Regions from separate parts of the Pseudomonas sp. HLG18 genome, predicted to be linked through region 1. Evidence: predicted binding sites of a transcription regulator. Region 1 holds the regulator's gene; each other region holds the start of a gene.
What was found. The regulator FliA, encoded in region 1, starts transcription of late flagellar genes. The targets are predictions, from matches to a motif close to CTAAAGTTTNNNNNNNNNNNGCCGNTAA.
Positions count from the first base shown of each region.

Region 2: ACSPX5_RS24460 (methyl-accepting chemotaxis protein) is a predicted target of FliA. The motif match lies at 2,645-2,672, and genes of this name have one in related genera.
Region 3: ACSPX5_RS19335 (methyl-accepting chemotaxis protein) is a predicted target of FliA. The motif match lies at 2,228-2,255, and genes of this name have one in related genera.
Region 4: ACSPX5_RS16590 (methyl-accepting chemotaxis protein) is a predicted target of FliA. The motif match lies at 2,594-2,621, and genes of this name have one in related genera.

Region 1 is NZ_CP195831.1:622,146-626,354, forward strand. Features, by position in the region: gene flhF (flagellar biosynthesis protein FlhF) at 1-220, shown strand, start outside; gene fleN (flagellar synthesis regulator FleN) at 334-1,164, shown strand; gene fliA (RNA polymerase sigma factor FliA) at 1,161-1,901, shown strand; gene ACSPX5_RS02945 (chemotaxis response regulator CheY) at 2,069-2,440, shown strand; gene ACSPX5_RS02950 (protein phosphatase CheZ) at 2,458-3,246, shown strand; gene ACSPX5_RS02955 (chemotaxis protein CheA) at 3,282-4,209, shown strand, end outside.
Region 2 is NZ_CP195831.1:5,290,773-5,294,981, reverse strand. Features, by position in the region: gene ACSPX5_RS24470 (amino acid adenylation domain-containing protein) at 1-98, shown strand, start outside; gene ACSPX5_RS24465 (SRPBCC family protein) at 122-589, shown strand; gene ACSPX5_RS24460 (methyl-accepting chemotaxis protein) at 649-2,529, opposite strand; gene ACSPX5_RS24455 (sigma-70 family RNA polymerase sigma factor) at 2,841-3,341, shown strand; gene ACSPX5_RS24450 (FecR domain-containing protein) at 3,341-4,209, shown strand, end outside.
Region 3 is NZ_CP195831.1:4,207,634-4,211,842, forward strand. Features, by position in the region: gene ACSPX5_RS19330 (HvfA family oxazolone/thioamide-modified RiPP metallophore) at 51-458, shown strand; gene ACSPX5_RS19335 (methyl-accepting chemotaxis protein) at 532-2,157, opposite strand; tRNA gene ACSPX5_RS19340 (tRNA-Pro) at 2,316-2,392, opposite strand; tRNA gene ACSPX5_RS19345 (tRNA-Lys) at 2,490-2,565, opposite strand; tRNA gene ACSPX5_RS19350 (tRNA-Pro) at 2,571-2,647, opposite strand; tRNA gene ACSPX5_RS19355 (tRNA-Asn) at 2,657-2,732, opposite strand; gene clpB (ATP-dependent chaperone ClpB) at 3,031-4,209, opposite strand, start outside.
Region 4 is NZ_CP195831.1:3,613,769-3,617,977, forward strand. Features, by position in the region: gene ACSPX5_RS16580 (PepSY domain-containing protein) at 1-39, shown strand, start outside; gene ACSPX5_RS16585 (hypothetical protein) at 302-745, opposite strand; gene ACSPX5_RS16590 (methyl-accepting chemotaxis protein) at 858-2,480, opposite strand; gene ACSPX5_RS16595 (transporter) at 2,758-3,780, shown strand; gene ACSPX5_RS16600 (inorganic phosphate transporter) at 3,889-4,209, shown strand, end outside.

The sequences.
Region 1 (4,209 bases):
GGCCAGCCTTGGCGAAGTGCTGAGCCTGGCGATCAGTCATGAACTGCCGGTCGCCTACCTGACCGACGGCCCGCGGATTCCGGATGATCTGCATCTGCCGCGCCGTCATCAATTGGTCAGCCGCGCCGTCAGCGTGCAAATGCAGGAAGAACCCAGCGAAGAAGCCATGGCTGACATGTTCGCTGATATCTACCACAGTCCGACCAAGCAGGTTGGCTGAGGTAATGAACCGTTTTTGTACCTACATCGATGGTCTGCCATGCATTGTTCCGGTTGTGAACGCGCAGCCAGTAATGTGGCCTCCGTCTATGCAAGACAAGGTAAAGAAATAACATGGGCAGCATGCATCCCGTACAGGTGATCGCGGTGACCGGCGGCAAAGGTGGCGTCGGCAAGACTAACGTGTCAGTGAACTTGTCCCTGGCGCTGGCAGAGCTTGGCCGTCGGGTCATGCTGCTGGACGCCGACCTGGGGCTGGCGAACGTCGACGTTCTGCTGGGCCTCACCCCCAAACGTACCCTGGCCGATGTGATCGAGGGCCGCTGCGAGCTGCGCGACGTGCTGTTGCAAGGCCCCGGCGGGATCCGCATCGTGCCGGCCGCGTCCGGCACCCAGAGCATGGTTCACCTGAGCCCGGCCCAGCATGCCGGTCTGATTCAGGCGTTCAGCGACATCGGCGACAATCTCGACGTGCTGGTGATCGACACCGCTGCGGGTATTGGTGACTCGGTAGTCAGTTTTGTTCGCGCAGCCCAGGAAGTGTTGCTGGTGGTCTGCGACGAGCCGACCTCGATCACCGACGCCTACGCGCTGATCAAGCTGCTCAACCGCGATTACGGCATGAACCGCTTCCGCGTCCTGGCCAACATGGCCCAGAGCCCGCAGGAAGGTCGCAATCTGTTCGCCAAGTTGACCAAGGTCACGGATCGCTTCCTCGACGTCGCCTTACAATACGTCGGTGCGGTGCCTTACGACGAGAGCGTGCGCAAGGCGGTGCAGAAGCAGCGTGCGGTCTATGAAGCCTTCCCGCGTTCCAAGTGCGCACTGGCATTCAAGGCGATCGCGCAAAAGGTCGATACCTGGCCGCTGCCCGCCAACCCGCGCGGCCACCTCGAATTTTTCGTCGAGCGCCTCGTGCAGCAAACGGCAGGACCTGTGCTATGACCGCCAGCGGTATGAATCTTTACAAGAAGTCGGCGCGTGACGCGCAGTACGAGCTGATCGAGCGTTACGCGCCGCTGGTCAAACGCATTGCCTACCACTTGCTGGCGCGATTGCCGGCCAGTGTGCAGGTCGAGGACCTGATTCAGGCCGGGATGATCGGCCTGCTCGAAGTCTCGACCAAATACGACGCCAGCAAGGGCGCCAGTTTCGAAACGTACGCGGGCATCCGGATCCGTGGCGCGATGCTCGATGAAGTGCGCAAGGGGGACTGGGCGCCGCGCTCGGTTCACCGCAACACCCGAATGGTCAGCGATGCGATTCGCTCGATTGAAGCTAAAACCGGACGTGACGCTAAAGATCACGAGGTTGCGGCCGAACTCCAATTGAGTCTCGACGATTACTACGGGATTTTGAATGACACCCTGGGCAGCCGACTGTTCAGTTTCGACGACCTGTTGCAGGACGGCGAACATGAAGGGCTGCACGAGGATGGCGCCAGTGCTCATCTTGAGCCGTCGCGTGACCTGGAAGACGAGCGCTTCCAGGCGGCGCTGGCGGACGCGATTGCCAATTTGCCGGAGCGTGAGCGACTGGTGTTGGCGCTGTACTACGACGAAGAACTGAACCTCAAGGAAATCGGTGAAGTCCTTGGCGTCAGTGAATCGCGGGTCAGCCAGTTACACAGCCAGTGCGCGGCCCGTTTGCGGGGGCGTTTGGGAGAGTGGCGAGCGCGCTGAAGGCAGTGTGGGGACACTGCGAACGAGGCTGGTGCGGTGGTGAACGGCACCGGTCTTGCTCTGTTGTGCTCCAGACAGTCGTCGAGTGCTTTGCCGGATTGATTGAAATGGCGCGTCCAGGTGCTGGGCGCGTTTAAGACTGCTTGGAGGTCGAATTGAACAAAGACATGAAAATCCTCATCGTTGATGACTTCTCAACGATGCGGCGGATCATCAAGAACCTGTTGCGTGACCTCGGGTTCACCAACACCGTTGAAGCCGACGATGGCACCACCGCCATTCCGGTGCTCAACAGCGGCAGCATCGACTTTCTGGTGACCGACTGGAACATGCCCGGCATGACCGGTATCGACCTGCTGCGTCACGTGCGCGCCGACGAAAAACTCAAGCACCTGCCAGTGCTGATGGTGACCGCTGAAGCCAAGCGCGAGCAGATCATCGAAGCGGCCCAGGCCGGCGTTAACGGCTACGTGGTCAAACCTTTCACGGCTCAGGCGCTGAAAGAAAAAATCGAGAAGATTTTCGAACGCATCGGCTGATGACGCGCGGGGGAGCTATGGAGCATAAAGAATCTTCACAGGGCGACTTTGAGTCGACCCTGAAAAAACACGCGGTCGAACTGGTCGAAAGCCTTGAAAAGGGCAGGTTCGGCGACGCTGTGCAACTGATCCATGAGCTCAATCAGACCCGTGACCGTGGCCTGTACCAGGAAGTGGGCAAGCTCACGCGTGAACTGCACAGTGCGATCGTCAACTTCCAGATCGATCCGCACATGCCGCAGGCCGAGGAAGTGTCGCAGATCACTGATGCGACCGAGCGTCTGGGCTATGTGGTCAAGCTGACCGAAGCCGCGGCCAACCGCACCATGGATCTGGTGGAAAGCGCGACCCCTGTGGTCAATGGTCTGGCTGACGAAGCCCAGGCGTTGAGTGCTGACTGGGGCCGCTTCATGCGTCGTGAGGTCGGGGCTGAAGAGTTCCGCGAACTGGCGCGCCGGGTCGACGGTTTTCTGTCACGCAGCAGCGCGGACAATCGCGCGGTGTCGAGCAACCTCAACGACATTCTGCTGGCCCAGGATTACCAGGACCTCACAGGTCAAGTGATCAAGCGCGTGACCCAGTTGGTCACCGAAGTCGAAAGCAACCTGCTCAAGCTCGTGCTCATGGCCAGCCAGGTGGACCGCTTTGCGGGCATCGAACATGACCGTGCGGCGATGCTTGCTGAAAAAGATCCACAAAAACATCTCTCGCAGGGTGAAGGTCCGCAGATTCATGCCGATAAACGAGAAGACGTTGTGTCCGGTCAGGACGATGTGGACGATTTGCTATCCAGCCTTGGATTTTGAGTTTAGGTTTTTAGACCTGTAGGAGCACCCCATTAATGAGCTTCGGCGCCGATGAAGAGATCCTTCAGGATTTCCTGGTTGAGGCCGGCGAGATTCTTGAGCAACTGTCCGAACAACTGGTCGAGCTGGAAAGCCGCCCGGATGACGCAGATCTGCTCAACGCAATTTTTCGCGGTTTCCACACTGTAAAAGGGGGCGCCGGCTTCCTTCAGCTCAACGAGCTGGTGGAGTGCTGTCACATCGCCGAAAACGTGTTCGACATCCTGCGCAAGGGTGAGCGACGCGTCGATGCAGAACTGATGGACGTGGTGCTCGAAGCGCTGGACGCGGTGAACAGCATGTTCAGCGAAGTCCGCGATCGCAGTCCGATCACCGCCGCCACCCCGCAACTGCTGGCCGCCCTGGCGCGCCTGGCCGAACCGCAATCGGCGGATGAAGCCCCGGCTTCGCCCGTTGCCGAGATGATCGAAGAACTGGTCGTTGAGAACGAGGCCGGGGACTCCAGCGACATCACCGATAACGAATTTGAACAGTTGCTGGACTCGCTGAACGCCGTCAAGGCCGAAGCCGAAGCCCCGGCGGCTACCGCTGCGCCTGCTTCCGATGAAGCGGCCAGCGATGAAATCACCGACGCCGAGTTCGAGTCGCTGCTCGACCAGTTGCATGGCAAAGGCCAGTTCGCGGCCGACGCCGTGGCTCCGGCCGCTGCTGCACCTGCTGCTCCGGCGGCGGGCGACAGCTCGGACATCACCGACGACGAATTCGAAGCCTTGCTCGATCAGTTGCACGGCAAGGGCAATTTTGCTGTCGATGCGCTGGAGTCGGCGATTGCTTCCGTTCCTGCGAATGCGAATGCTGCTCCGGCAGCGGCGGCGGCCGGTAGCGATCTGATCACTGACCACGAGTTCGAATCGCTGCTCGACGATCTGCATGGCAAAGGCAAGTTCACTGACGTCGCCACCG
Region 2 (4,209 bases), 1.7 Mb from region 1:
AGGCCGGCGTGCAGCAGATGGGCGCGCACTACCCGGAAAAATCCCCGGCGCTGCTGCGTCGCGGCTGCGACTACCTGAAAGAAATCAACTTCATCTGACTCATCAACCAAGGAGCAACACCATGAGCAATCTTCAACCCGACACCCTGATCAAAAACCCTCACGGCTGCCACGTCGTGTCTTCGGTGGAAGTGCCGGTGGACGCCAGACAAGTGTGGGCGGTGGTCGGCCAATTCGACGGTTTCGACCGTTTCATCCCGGCCCTGTCGCACATCGAAATGACCGGCGAAGGCGTGTCTTCGCTGCGCAAGAAGTTCTTCAAGGATGGCAACGTGGTGGTCGAGCAACTCAACTCCCGGGACGACCAGGCGCTGAGCATGACCTGGACCACGATCTACAACACGCTGGGCGTGGCCAACCTGTGGGCGGCGATGAATGTGGAATCGCTGGGCGCGGGCAAGTCGCGGGCGACCTGGACGATCATTGCCGAACCCGCCTCCGGCGGCCCCGAGGCGCTGCCGGGGTTCAAGGATTTCGTGCAGGGGTTTGCCGATGATGCGATGGGCAATGTGCTGAAGCTGTTTGTGTAAAGCATGAAAAAGCCCGCTGTGGATCGCTCCGCAGCGGGCGTTTTTTTGACCGCAACCGATCAGATCTTGAAGCTGTCGACCAGCTGTTTCAAACGGTTGGCCTGTTGCGACAACGCATCGCAATCCTTCAACGTTTCATTGAGGTTGGCCACGCTCTGCTGGTTCAGCAGGTTGATCTGGTTGACGTCGACATTGAGGGTTTCCACCACCGCAGTCTGCTCCTCGGTAGCGGCGGCCACCGACTGATTCATGCCGTCGATTTCGCCGATGCGCTGGGTCACGCTGACCAGGCGCAGACCGGCCTGGTTCGCCACTTCAACGCTCTCTTCGCTGGACGCCTGACTGGCGTTCATGGTGGCCACCGCTTCGCGGGAGCCGACCTGCAGCGAGGTGATCATCTTGTGGATTTCTTCCGCCGATTCCTGGGTGCGGTGAGCGAGGTTGCGCACCTCGTCCGCCACCACCGCGAAACCGCGTCCGGCCTCACCGGCACGAGCCGCTTCGATGGCCGCGTTGAGCGCCAGCAGGTTGGTCTGCTGAGAGATGCCTTTGATCACGTCGAGAATGTGGCCGATGTTGTCGGTGCTCGCATTCAGGGTTTCGATCTGGGTGCACGACAGGCTGATCTTCTGCGACAGCTCGGTCATGGCCTGAATCGTCTGCTCGACCACCTGACGACCGTCATCGGCCTGCTCGCTGGCGCCGCTGGCGTGTTGCGAAGCATCGGCAGCGTTGCGGGCGATTTCCTGGGTGGCGGCACCCAACTGATTGATCGCGGCGGCCACGCTGTTTGTGCGTGCGCTTTGCTCGTCGGAACCGATGATCGAGGCGTTGGACGATGCCATCACCCGTTGCGACAGGTCGTGTACGTGGCGAGTCGCAGAAGACACTTCGGAAATCGACGCGTGAATCCGCTCCACGAACTGGTTGAACGAACTGCCCAGCTCGCCGAACTCGTCTTTGCTTTCCACTACCAGACGGCGAGTCAGGTCGCCTTCACCCTGAGCGATGTCCTGCATCGCACGGCCCATGGTGATCAGCGGACGCATCAGCACGGTGATCAACAGGCTCAGGAACACCGCAATCGCGCCCACTGCGACGAACATCGCGATCAGAGCCGAAGTACGGAACTGGCTGAGTGCGGCGTAGGCCTTGTCGCGATCGATCGACAGACCGATGTACCACTGGGCATTCGGCAGACCGGCGACCGGGGTGAACGACAGGATGCGTTCCTGGCCGTTGAGCACCACGTTCTGGTTGCCCTTCTCGATGCGCACACCGGCGTTCGGGTAGATGTCCTTGAGGTTCTTCATCACCTGGTCTTTGTCCGGGCTGACGATCACCTGACCGTCACCGCTGACCAGGAACGCGTGGCCCAGGCCACCGAAGTCCACCGAGTTGATGATCTTCACCAGGGTTTCCAGACTCAGGTCACCGCCCACCACACCGAGCAGCTCGCCGTTCTTTTTCACCGGCATGGCGATGGTCACCACCAGACCGCCAACGGCGGCCATGTACGGCGGGGTCAGCATGGTCTGGTCAGCAGCCACGGCCTGTTTGTACCAGGGACGCTGACGCGGGTCGTAGCCATCCGGCATCTTCGCGTCAGGGCGCTGGGTGAATACACCGTTGGCCTGGCCGACGTAGGTGAACTGGAAATTCGAGGTGAAGGCCGGTTGATCGACCAGCCCCGGGAAATCGGCGTTCTTGCCCTGGTGAGCAACGTTCTGCGCGAGGTTTTCCAGGACCAGAATCCGCCCGCTCATCCAGTTCTGCACACTGCTGGCGGTCAGATCGCCGGCCTGCTGGACGGAGGACTGCAGGTTCTGACGAATGGTGTTTCGCTGCAGATAGTCGTTGTACAAAGTGAACAGCGCGAACGCCAGGACCACGACGCCCGAGGCGGCCAACAGGATTTTATGGCTGAACTTGAGATTCATTTCATGGGACTTCTTATGCCAAAAGTGGGGATGCGTTCCGGATGCAACATTCCATGTACAGCGCAGGCAGCGTTCTGACGGCTGCTCTACTTTGGTGCACGCATGTCTCCCCAGTCTGTCGGCACGATTCGGAGAAAACTTAACGCTTTGTAGGAAATGGACGGCATTTCTGCCAGATTCCCGCCGGGCGGTGTGCCAGTGCGTTCGCCTGTCATTTTTTAATGGCTGTTTTGCAGCGCCGGTTGCAAATTCTCCACCCCTTGATGACAATGCGACTAATTATCATTTGTGACGTTCAGGCTGTCGCGTTCATGTCATCACCTGAGTTTGCAGTACAGGCGCTTTACAGTCGTCATCACGGCTGGCTCAACGGCTGGTTGCGTGCGAGGCTGGGCAATGCCGCCGATGCGGCGGATCTGGCCCAGGACACCTTCGTGCGCCTGCTGCAGCGCACCGAACGTCTCGAACTCAAGGCGCCCCGTGCGTTTTTGCGCACCATCGCTCGCGGTTTGGTCATCGACCATTGGCGACGCGAAGAAATCGAACGCGCCTACCTGGAAACCATCGCCCACTTGCCCGAAGCCGAGACACCCAGTGCCGAAGCCCGCGCACTGGTGATCGAACTGCTGGAAAGCATTGCCCGCATGCTTGAAGGACTTAAACCGAAAGTGCGTCAGGCGTTTCTGCTGGCGCAGTGCGAAGGTTTGACCCACAAGCAGATCGCCGAGCAGATGGGGCTGTCCCTGCGCTCGGTAGAACGCTACGTCGCCGACGCCCTGTTTCACTGCTACGTGTTGCGGTACGAAAACTGATGCCGGTGGATAACCTCTCGCTTGGCCGACGCGCCGAGCCGCCGCAGCAGGTCGTACGACAGGCCATTCACTGGCTCCTGCGTCTGCGCAACAACCATGGCAATCCGCGCCTGAATCGCCAGTGCGAACAATGGCGCGCCGAACACCATGATCACGAACTGGCCTGGCAACGGGTGCAGTCTCTGCAAGCCGAACTGACCCACAATCTGAGCGCCGTGCCCGGTGCGCAGGTGGCGTTCAATACGCTGGAAAACAGTGCACAGGGTCTGGGCCGACGTCAGGCATTGAAGCTGTTGTCCGGCGCGCTGCTGATGGGTTCGGCGGGATGGCTGGCCAGCGACACTTCGGTCTGGCAACAGTGGAGCGCCGACTACGCCACCGCCACCGGCGAACGCCGTGGCTTCCAGTTGCCGGACGGCACGCGGATCGAACTCAACACCGCCAGCAGCGTGGATCTCGATTACACCGCGCAGCAACGGCTGATCAGATTGACCCGTGGCGAAATCATCGTCACCTGCGGCGGCGCCGATGAAGGTGCAACGTTTGACCGACCGCTGCAGGTGCAGAGCCGTCATGGCAGCTACGAGCCGTTCAAGGCACGATTCATTCTGCGCCAGGAAGATGGATGCACGCGCCTGAGCGTCACCAGTGGCCGGGTCGCGATTCAATCCGCAGGCAACTCGACCGAGGCAATCGCCGGTCAGAGCTATCTGATCGATCACCATCGAGTTCGACCGGCGCCACCGTTGGACATGGACGCTGGCGCCTGGGTCGACGGAATGATCGTGACGCGCAACATGCGGCTGGGCGACTTCATCGGCGAAGTCGGCCGGTATCGTCAGGGTTTTCTGAGCTGTGCGTCGGACAT
Region 3 (4,209 bases), 2.7 Mb from region 1:
CTTGATCGCCCTTAACGTGTGGTTGCGCTGTGCAACCGAAGGAGAATGCAATGTCCCGTACTTCGAAAATCGGCAAAAACTCCCTTGGCCTGGTCGGTGCCGTACTGGCCGGTGGCCTGATGCTGTCCGGCTCGGTGTTCGCCGCACAACCTCTGGCTCAGGGTTATATGGTCGCTTCGGCCGAGACCTCGGTGAAAACCCCGGAAGGCAAATGCGGTGAAGGTAAATGCGGCGATGCGTCGATGGCCAAGACCGACACCGATGGCGACGGCAAGGTCTCGCGCGCCGAATTTCTGAAGGTCGCGCCGAAGTCCGACTTCGACAAGATCGACACCAACCACGACGGCTTCATCGACGAGCAAGAGGCGTACAACAACGTCAAAGCCAACTTCGAAGCCAATGGCAAGAAAATGCCGAAAGGTCTGTTCGAACACCTGAAAGACCAGGACGGTGCCTGACTTTTCAGCCTGCCCGATAACACAAAGCCGCGCTTTCTCTGACGAGAAGCGCGGCTTTTTCACGCCTGCATGATTACAGCTGGAAGCGCCGCACCATGCCCTGCAGGGCATTGGCCAGTTGCGACAGTTCATGGCTCGACGCATTGGTTTGATCGGCACCCGCCGCCGAACGCACCGACAGATCGCGTATGTTCACCAGATTGCGATCCACTTCCCGTGCCACTTGCGCCTGCTCTTCGGCGGCACTGGCGATCACCAGATTGCGCTCGTGGATTTCGTGTACCGAGGCCGTGATCGTCTGCAACGCCTCACCGGCCCGCTCGGCCAGCACCAGCGTGGTGGCCGCCCGCGAGGCACTGGCCTGCATCGACTCCAGCGCCAGGCTCGAACCATTGCGCATGCCCTGCACCATCTGCTCGATTTCCTGGGTCGATTGCTGAGTGCGATAAGCCAGCGCCCGGACTTCATCGGCGACCACGGCAAACCCGCGTCCACTCTCCCCGGCCCGTGCCGCTTCGATGGCGGCATTGAGTGCCAGCAGGTTGGTTTGTTCGGCGATCGCTCGAATCACGTCCAGCACTTTGCCGATGTCTTGTGACTGATTGGCCAGCGATTGCACCAGCTCGCCGGTGTGTTCGACTTCGCTGGCCAAGGCGTTGATGGCGCCGGCGGTTTCGCTGACCCGTTCCTGACCCAATTGCGCCGACTCGCTGGACTGGCGCGTGGCGTCGGACGTCGACACCGCGTTACGGGCGACTTCCTCGACCGCCGTGGTCATCTCGTTGACCGCGGTGGCGGCTTGTTCGATTTCGTTGTTCTGTTGTTGCAGCCCTTGCGTGCTGTCGTGGGTGACCGCGCTCAGTTCATCGGAAGCGGTCGCCAGTTGCGTGGCCGATCCGCTGATGCCCTGCAGGGTTTCGCGCAGGTTCTGCTGCATGGTCGCCAACGCCTTAAGCAACCGGCTGACTTCATCGTTACCGTGGGTTTCGATCGGGCGGGTCAGATCGCCTCTGGCGACGTGTTCAGCCGCGTCGACGGCGGCGCTCAGGGGGCGAACGATGCTGCGGGTCAGCAACATGGCCAGGGCCACGGTGGCCAGCGCCGCCAAAGCGATGAACAAGGTCACGATGGTGCGCGAAGTTTCGTAGTGGGCGGCAGAGTTCTGACTTTCGGCGGCGACCTGGCGGGTAAACAGATCGGCCAGATCGTTGAGTTGTTTGCCGGAGCCGTCGACCACGGTTTTCATGTCGACCAGCAGCAGTTTGGTCAGCTCGTCACGCTTGCCTTGCTCGGCAAGGGTGAACGACTGGGCGATCCCGGAGCGGTAGGCAGCAAAGGTCTTCTTGAACTGATCGTACAACTGCTGACCTTCCGGGGTGGTCACCAGCCGGTCGTAAGCGGCGATTTTCTCGCTCAGCTCCTTGTCGCGGGTATCCATCTGGCTGCGGTACGTGGCGATGTTGGCCGGATCCTGATCCAGCGCCATGCGCAGGGAGATGGTGCGAATGCGCAACATGATCTCGCGAATCTCGTCACCGCCGCGAATGCTCGGCAGCCACTGCGTCTCCACCGCCACTTCGCTGTCGCGGATGCTCGACATCTGCCCCAGCGCAAACACCCCGAGCAACGCCACCAGCACCGCGATCAGGGCAAAGCCCAGGGCGGCACGGGGAGCAATATTCAACTGACGAAGCAACATGACGAACGCCCTTTTCTTGTATTGGCCGGATTCAAGGGGCGATCAATGGCAGCCTCCTTGCGTTAGCGGGCTATCGGCAAGTTGTATGACGACTTGAATGAAACATTTCCGAAGGGCAAAAAAAATCCCCGTATCTTTCGATACGAGGATTTTTAATATGGTCGGGGTAAGGGGATTCGAACTCCTGACATCCTGCTCCCAAAGCAGGCGCGCTACCGGACTGCGCTATACCCCGGTAAAAAAAAGGCGACCTTTCAAAGATCGCCTTCTTCGATCAGCGCTTTTGGCCTCTGATCTTAAGATTCGATCCCAGTGTTACCTGGTTTCAAAAATGGTGGGTCGTGTGGGATTCGAACCTACGACCAATTGGTTAAAAGCCAACTGCTCTACCAACTGAGCTAACGACCCAAAAATGGTCGGGGTAAGGGGATTCGAACTCCTGACATCCTGCTCCCAAAGCAGGCGCGCTACCGGACTGCGCTATACCCCGGTTTGAAATTGGCTCCGTGACCAGGACTCGAACCTGGGACCCAATGATTAACAGTCATTTGCTCTACCGACTGAGCTATCACGGAACTACACATTTCAATTTACTACGGTGAAACTTGCAGCTTCTCGACACCGTTTTCGCATCGCTGCGTTCGTGTGTCTGAGGCGCGCTATTCTACAACCTAGAACACCTCTGTCAACCCCCTAAATTGCTTTCAAGTTAATGATTTGCAACTTATTTCAGATTTCTGCCCAGTGAGCTGAAACCGTGTTGGTGACTGACTGCGGGGCGCACTTTACAAGCCTTTTCCTTTGAGTTCAACAGCCTGGCGAAAAAAAAGGCCTCGCATTGCGAGGCCTTCCTTACTTCACCACCGGCAGGTCTCAGTTGAACGTGATCTCGTCGTTCTCCACGACACCGGTCGCGGTCTCGCCCGGCATGAAACGCCCCGACAGGATCAACTGCGCCAGCGGGTTCTCGATCCAGCGCTGGATCGCCCGCTTCAGCGGCCGTGCGCCATAGACCGGGTCGTAACCGACGGCAATCAGCTTGTCCATCGCTTCCGGGCTCAGTTCCAGCTTCAGCTCGCGCTCGGCCAGACGGCTGCGCAGACGGCCCAGCTGGATCTCGGTAATGCCCGCGATCTGATCCCGCGCCAATGGCTCGAAGATCACCACTTCGTCGACCCGGTTGATGAACTCCGGACGGAAGTGGGTGGAAATCGCATCCATCACCGCTGCCCGTTGCGCTTCACGATCACCGACCAGTTCCTGGATCTGCATTGAACCGAGGTTGGAAGTCATGACGATCACGGTATTGCGGAAGTCCACCGTGCGGCCGTGGCTGTCGGTCAGGCGCCCATCCTCCAGCACTTGCAGCAGGATGTTGAATACATCCGGGTGCGCCTTCTCGACTTCGTCCAGCAGGATCACCGAGTAAGGCTTGCGCCGTACCGCTTCGGTCAGATAACCACCCTCTTCGTAGCCGACGTAGCCCGGTGGCGCCCCGATCAGCCGTGCCACGGAATGTTTCTCCATGAACTCGGACATGTCGATCCGCACCATCGCCTCTTCCGTATCGAAGAGGAATTCGGCCAGCGCCTTGCACAGCTCGGTTTTACCGACACCGGTCGGGCCGAGGAACATGAACGAGCCGCTCGGACGATTCGGGTCTGACAACCCGGCACGGGACCGCCGCACCGCGTTGGCCACTGCGACCACCGCTTCGTCCTGGCCGATCACACGCTGGTGCAACAGGCTTTCCATCTTCATCAGTTTGTCGCGCTCGCCTTCGAGCATTTTCGACACGGGGATGCCGGTCCACTTCGAGACGACTTCGGCGATTTCCTCTTCGGTCACCTTGCTGCGCAGCAGCTGGTTCTCGCTCTTGCCGTGCTGGTCGACCATTTGCAGGCTGCGTTCCAGATCCGGGATCACCCCGTACTGCAACTCGGCCATGCGGTTCAGATCGCCTTTGCGGCGCGCGGCTTCCAGTTCCTGACGGGACTGTTCGATCTTCTGCTGAATCTGTGCAGAACCCTGCACTTCGGCTTTTTCCGAGTT
Region 4 (4,209 bases), 3.0 Mb from region 1:
ACGACTGGCAAGGTGCTGAGCAACAAGCAAGACACTTGATTGGCTGATAAAACAAAGCCGCATGACTTTTGGGTTGTGCGGCTTTTTTGTGTCTGGCGTTTGACGAAACTCCGGTTTCGCCTGTGAGAACCATCCCCTCACCCCAGCCCTCTCCCCAAGGGGGCGAGGGGGAAAGGGAGCCGATCTTCATGCTGTTCAAACCTGAGTTCGACTCAGAACTGTCAGGTCGGCGTAACTCAAACATTCAACTCCGTCAGTCCCCTCTCCCTTTGGGAGAGGGCTAGGGTGAGGGGGAAAGGCTTCACGCGGTCGTACTGACCAACGAACCGGAAGTACCGCTGTCCGAATCCTGCAAAGCCGCCAACAACGCCGCCGTCGCCGTCTGCAACGAAGCCGACGTCGTCGCGATCTGCGACTGCGCAGCCGCGACATCCGCAGCCTTCGCATCCTGACTTTCCTGCTTCGCCTGAGCCGCTTGCAGCGCCTGTTGTTCTTCCTGCAATTGCTTCTGCAGCTCGGCAATCTGCTTGCGCAGTTCTTTCACAGTGTCCGATTCTTCGCTGCTGGAACCGCCGCCCCCCGTCGGCGCCGCGCCACCGCCCGCCGCCACTTTGCTGGTGTCGGCTTTCACGCCGGTGCTGGCCGCCGCGGTGGTCGAGGTGTCGTCACCGGTGTCGGCAATCGAGGTTTTGCTGGTGGGCGTGGTGACGGTCTGATTGATCGAAACTGACGTGAGGCTGACCATGGGAAATCTCCAATGCCGGTTATGGATGACCGGGCATCGGCGGCGGTCTGCACGAATTGAGATCGACTGTGTACCGACTCGGTAACCGAACCGGTACACAGTCACTGGCCGGTCAGACGCTCAGGCGAGCGGTGACGTTGTTGAGTTGCCCGGACAGGCCGTGCAGGTTCTGGCTGGCGCTTTCAGTGCGCTGCACGTTGTCGAGGTTGGTGCTGGCAATCGACGTGATCTCGGTCAGGTTGCGCGAGATGTCTTCGGCCACCGAGGTCTGCTCTTCGGCGGCGGTGGCGATCTGGCGGTTCATGTCGCGGATCGCTTCCACCGCGTGGGTGATGCGCTCGAGCATGGCCCCGGCCTGGGTCACTTGCTCGACGCTTTCATCGCTGCGGGTCTGGCCGCTGTCGATGGCCTGGGCCGCGTCCACCGCGCCGGTCTGCACGCTGTGGATGATCTGGTTGATCTCGATGATCGACTCCGCCGTGCGCTGCGCCAGGTTGCGCACCTCATCGGCCACCACCGCAAAACCACGCCCCGCTTCACCGGCCCGGGCCGCTTCGATGGCGGCGTTGAGCGCCAGCAGATTGGTCTGTTCGGCGATGCCGCGAATCACTTCCAGCACCTTGCCGATGCGGCCGCTGTCGGCTTCCAGACGACGGATCACCGTGGCGGTGTTGGCGATTTCGCCGCGCATCTGGGTGATGCTGTGGATGGTGCTCTGCATGACCTTCTCGCCCTGTTGCGCGGACTGGTCGGCATCGTCGGCGGCGCGCGCCGCGTCGGCCGCATGACGGGCAACTTCCTGGGCAGTGGCGGACATTTCGTTCATCGCCGTGGCCACCTGATCGGTGCGGTTGAACTGCTCATTGGTGCCGCCGGCCATCACGGTGGCGATGGCGTTCAACTCGCCGCTGGCGCTGTCCAGATCCTTGGCGCTGCGCTGCAGATGGTTGAAGGTTTCGGCGAGGAAATCGCGCAGGGTGTTGGCCGCAGCGGCGAGGTTGCCCAACTCGTCCTGACGGTCGCTTGCCACACGCTCGACCAGACGCCCTTTGCTCAGTTGGGTGACGTAGTCGATGAGCTTGCGGATCGGTTCAACCAGATTGCGGTTGACCAGCCACAGGCTCAACAAACCGATCAGCAAGCCTGACGCGAGCATCACCAGCAGCCCCAGCCATACGGTGCGATCGGCACTGGCGCTGATCTGCGCCGATTGCTCTATGCCCTGCTTGCGCAAGTCGGCCACCAGCTCGCTCATCTGCTCGCTGGCAGCTCGGTCGACGCCTTTGACAGCAGCATCGCCCGCCGTCGGATCGGCACCGGCGGCGACGTAGGCATCGCGACCTTTCTGGTACGCGGCACCGAGCACACGGTGCTCTTCACGCAGACGCTCGATGCGGGTTTTCAGCGCAGGCTCGAGGCCTTTCTGATTGGCCAGTTCACCGAGGATGTTCTGCACGTCGCGCTGACGATCTTCGAACTGGCCCCAGTACTTGGCTAGGTCCGCCGGTTGTTTGCCGCGCAGCAGGACGTTTTTCCATTCCTGCACCTGCACCTTGAATTGCAGGTTGGCTTCGTCGATCAGTTGCGAGGTGTGCAAGGGACCGGCGATCAACTGGCTGTAGTTTTGCACGCCGTTGGACAAGAAATGAAAGCAGGCCAGCGCGATCAACAGCATCGCCAGCAGGCTGCCGCTCAGCAGGACGAGAATTTGCGCTCTCAGGGATTTTTGCAGCATCGCAGGTACTCGGGACAGGGATGAGGCACGTCCGGTAAGACGTGAATTGTTGCCGGACATCCGTGTCGGCGGACCTTGGCTCATGGCCGAAGGCGCGCAACCTAACGCATGCGTGATCGGCGTGCCAGAGCGCTTCTTGAGAAAATTCCGACCGCCGGTAAGGCATTGATTTTTTACGTCATTTCGCAGTCACAGAAACGTCATGCGCGGTTGCGATGATGCGGCTCAGGTGAATCTGCAAATCCCGCAACAGACGCCTTCCTTGCAGCGAGACTTCATGAACCACAGCCTGGATATCAGCCATCGCGATCCTGATCTGTTTGGCCTGCTTTACGGCTTCCGTTTTCGTCCCGGCGAGCGCGGGCGCGAAGTGGATTCGGCGACCGCCCTGCGCTGTCTGCAGAACGACAGCGACAGCGACGAATTCCTCTGGCTGCACCTGAACCTGGCCCACGCCGCGTGCGAGCGCTGGATGAAAAGTCATCTGCAATTGCCCGAGGAGTTTTTCGAAGCGCTGCACGAAGGCTCGCGCTCGACCCGCATCGAGCATGTGGACTCGGCATTGCTGGCGGTGGTCAACGACGTGGTGTTCAACCTCAGCAGCATGGTGTCGTCGGACGTGTCGACGCTGTGGGTCTGTGTGCGCAGCAAACTGATCGTCAGTGCGCGCCTGCAACCGTTGCACTCGGTGGACAAGCTGCGTTCATCGGTGAAGGCCGGCGAGTGTTTTCGTTCGCCGTCGGAATTGCTCGTGCACCTGCTGCGCGACCAGGGTGAAGTGCTGACCCAGATCGTGCGCAAGACCAGCATGAGCGTCGATCAGGTCGAGGACGAATTGCTCTCCTCGCGGTTGTCGACCAACCGCGCCGAACTCGGCGCCAACCGACGGGTGCTGGTGCGCCTGCAACGGCTGCTGGCGCTGGAGCCGGGCTCGCTGCTGCGCCTGCTCAACCGACCGCCGCCCTGGTTGCAGAAGGAAGACGTGAAGGAGTTGCGCAAGTCCACCGAGGAGTTCGCGCTGATCATCAACGACCTCACGGCACTCGGCGAGCGGATCAAGCTGTTGCAGGAAGAGATCGCCGCCAACCTCAACGAACAGAGCAACCGCACGCTGTTCACCCTGACCGTGGTCACGGTGCTGGCGCTGCCGATCAACATCATTGCCGGTTTCTTCGGCATGAACGTCGGCGGCGTGCCGCTGGCCACCGATCCGGAAGGGTTCTGGATTCTGGTGGCGCTGGTAGCCACTTTCACCGTGATTGCCGGGCGCTGGGCGTTTCGCAAGCGGCGGGATTATTAAGACCGGCGGCGCGGCTAATTCGCCAAACACTGATCTGCCGCAGCCTCTCTGTAATATTTAGCAACGATCATGGGCGACACTCCTTCCCTCGCTCAGGTTTGTCCGCCCATGGCTACTCCCTCCCTGACCGTCAGCCCGGCCTCCGCTGCCAGCGGCAGGCCGGCGCTCGACACAAAAACCGGCCCCTTCACTTACGTGGTGTTCTTCGCCGTGCTGGCCATGGGGATGCTGTTCACCGCCTACAGCCTGATGCACGACATGCACGAACTCGGCACGGTGGTCACCACCTGGACCCCGTTCCTGCTGCTCGGCGTGGCGCTGTTGATTGCGCTGGGCTTCGAGTTCGTCAACGGTTTCCACGACACCGCAAACGCCGTGGCCACGGTGATCTACACACACTCGCTGCCGCCGAATGTGGCCGTGGTCTGG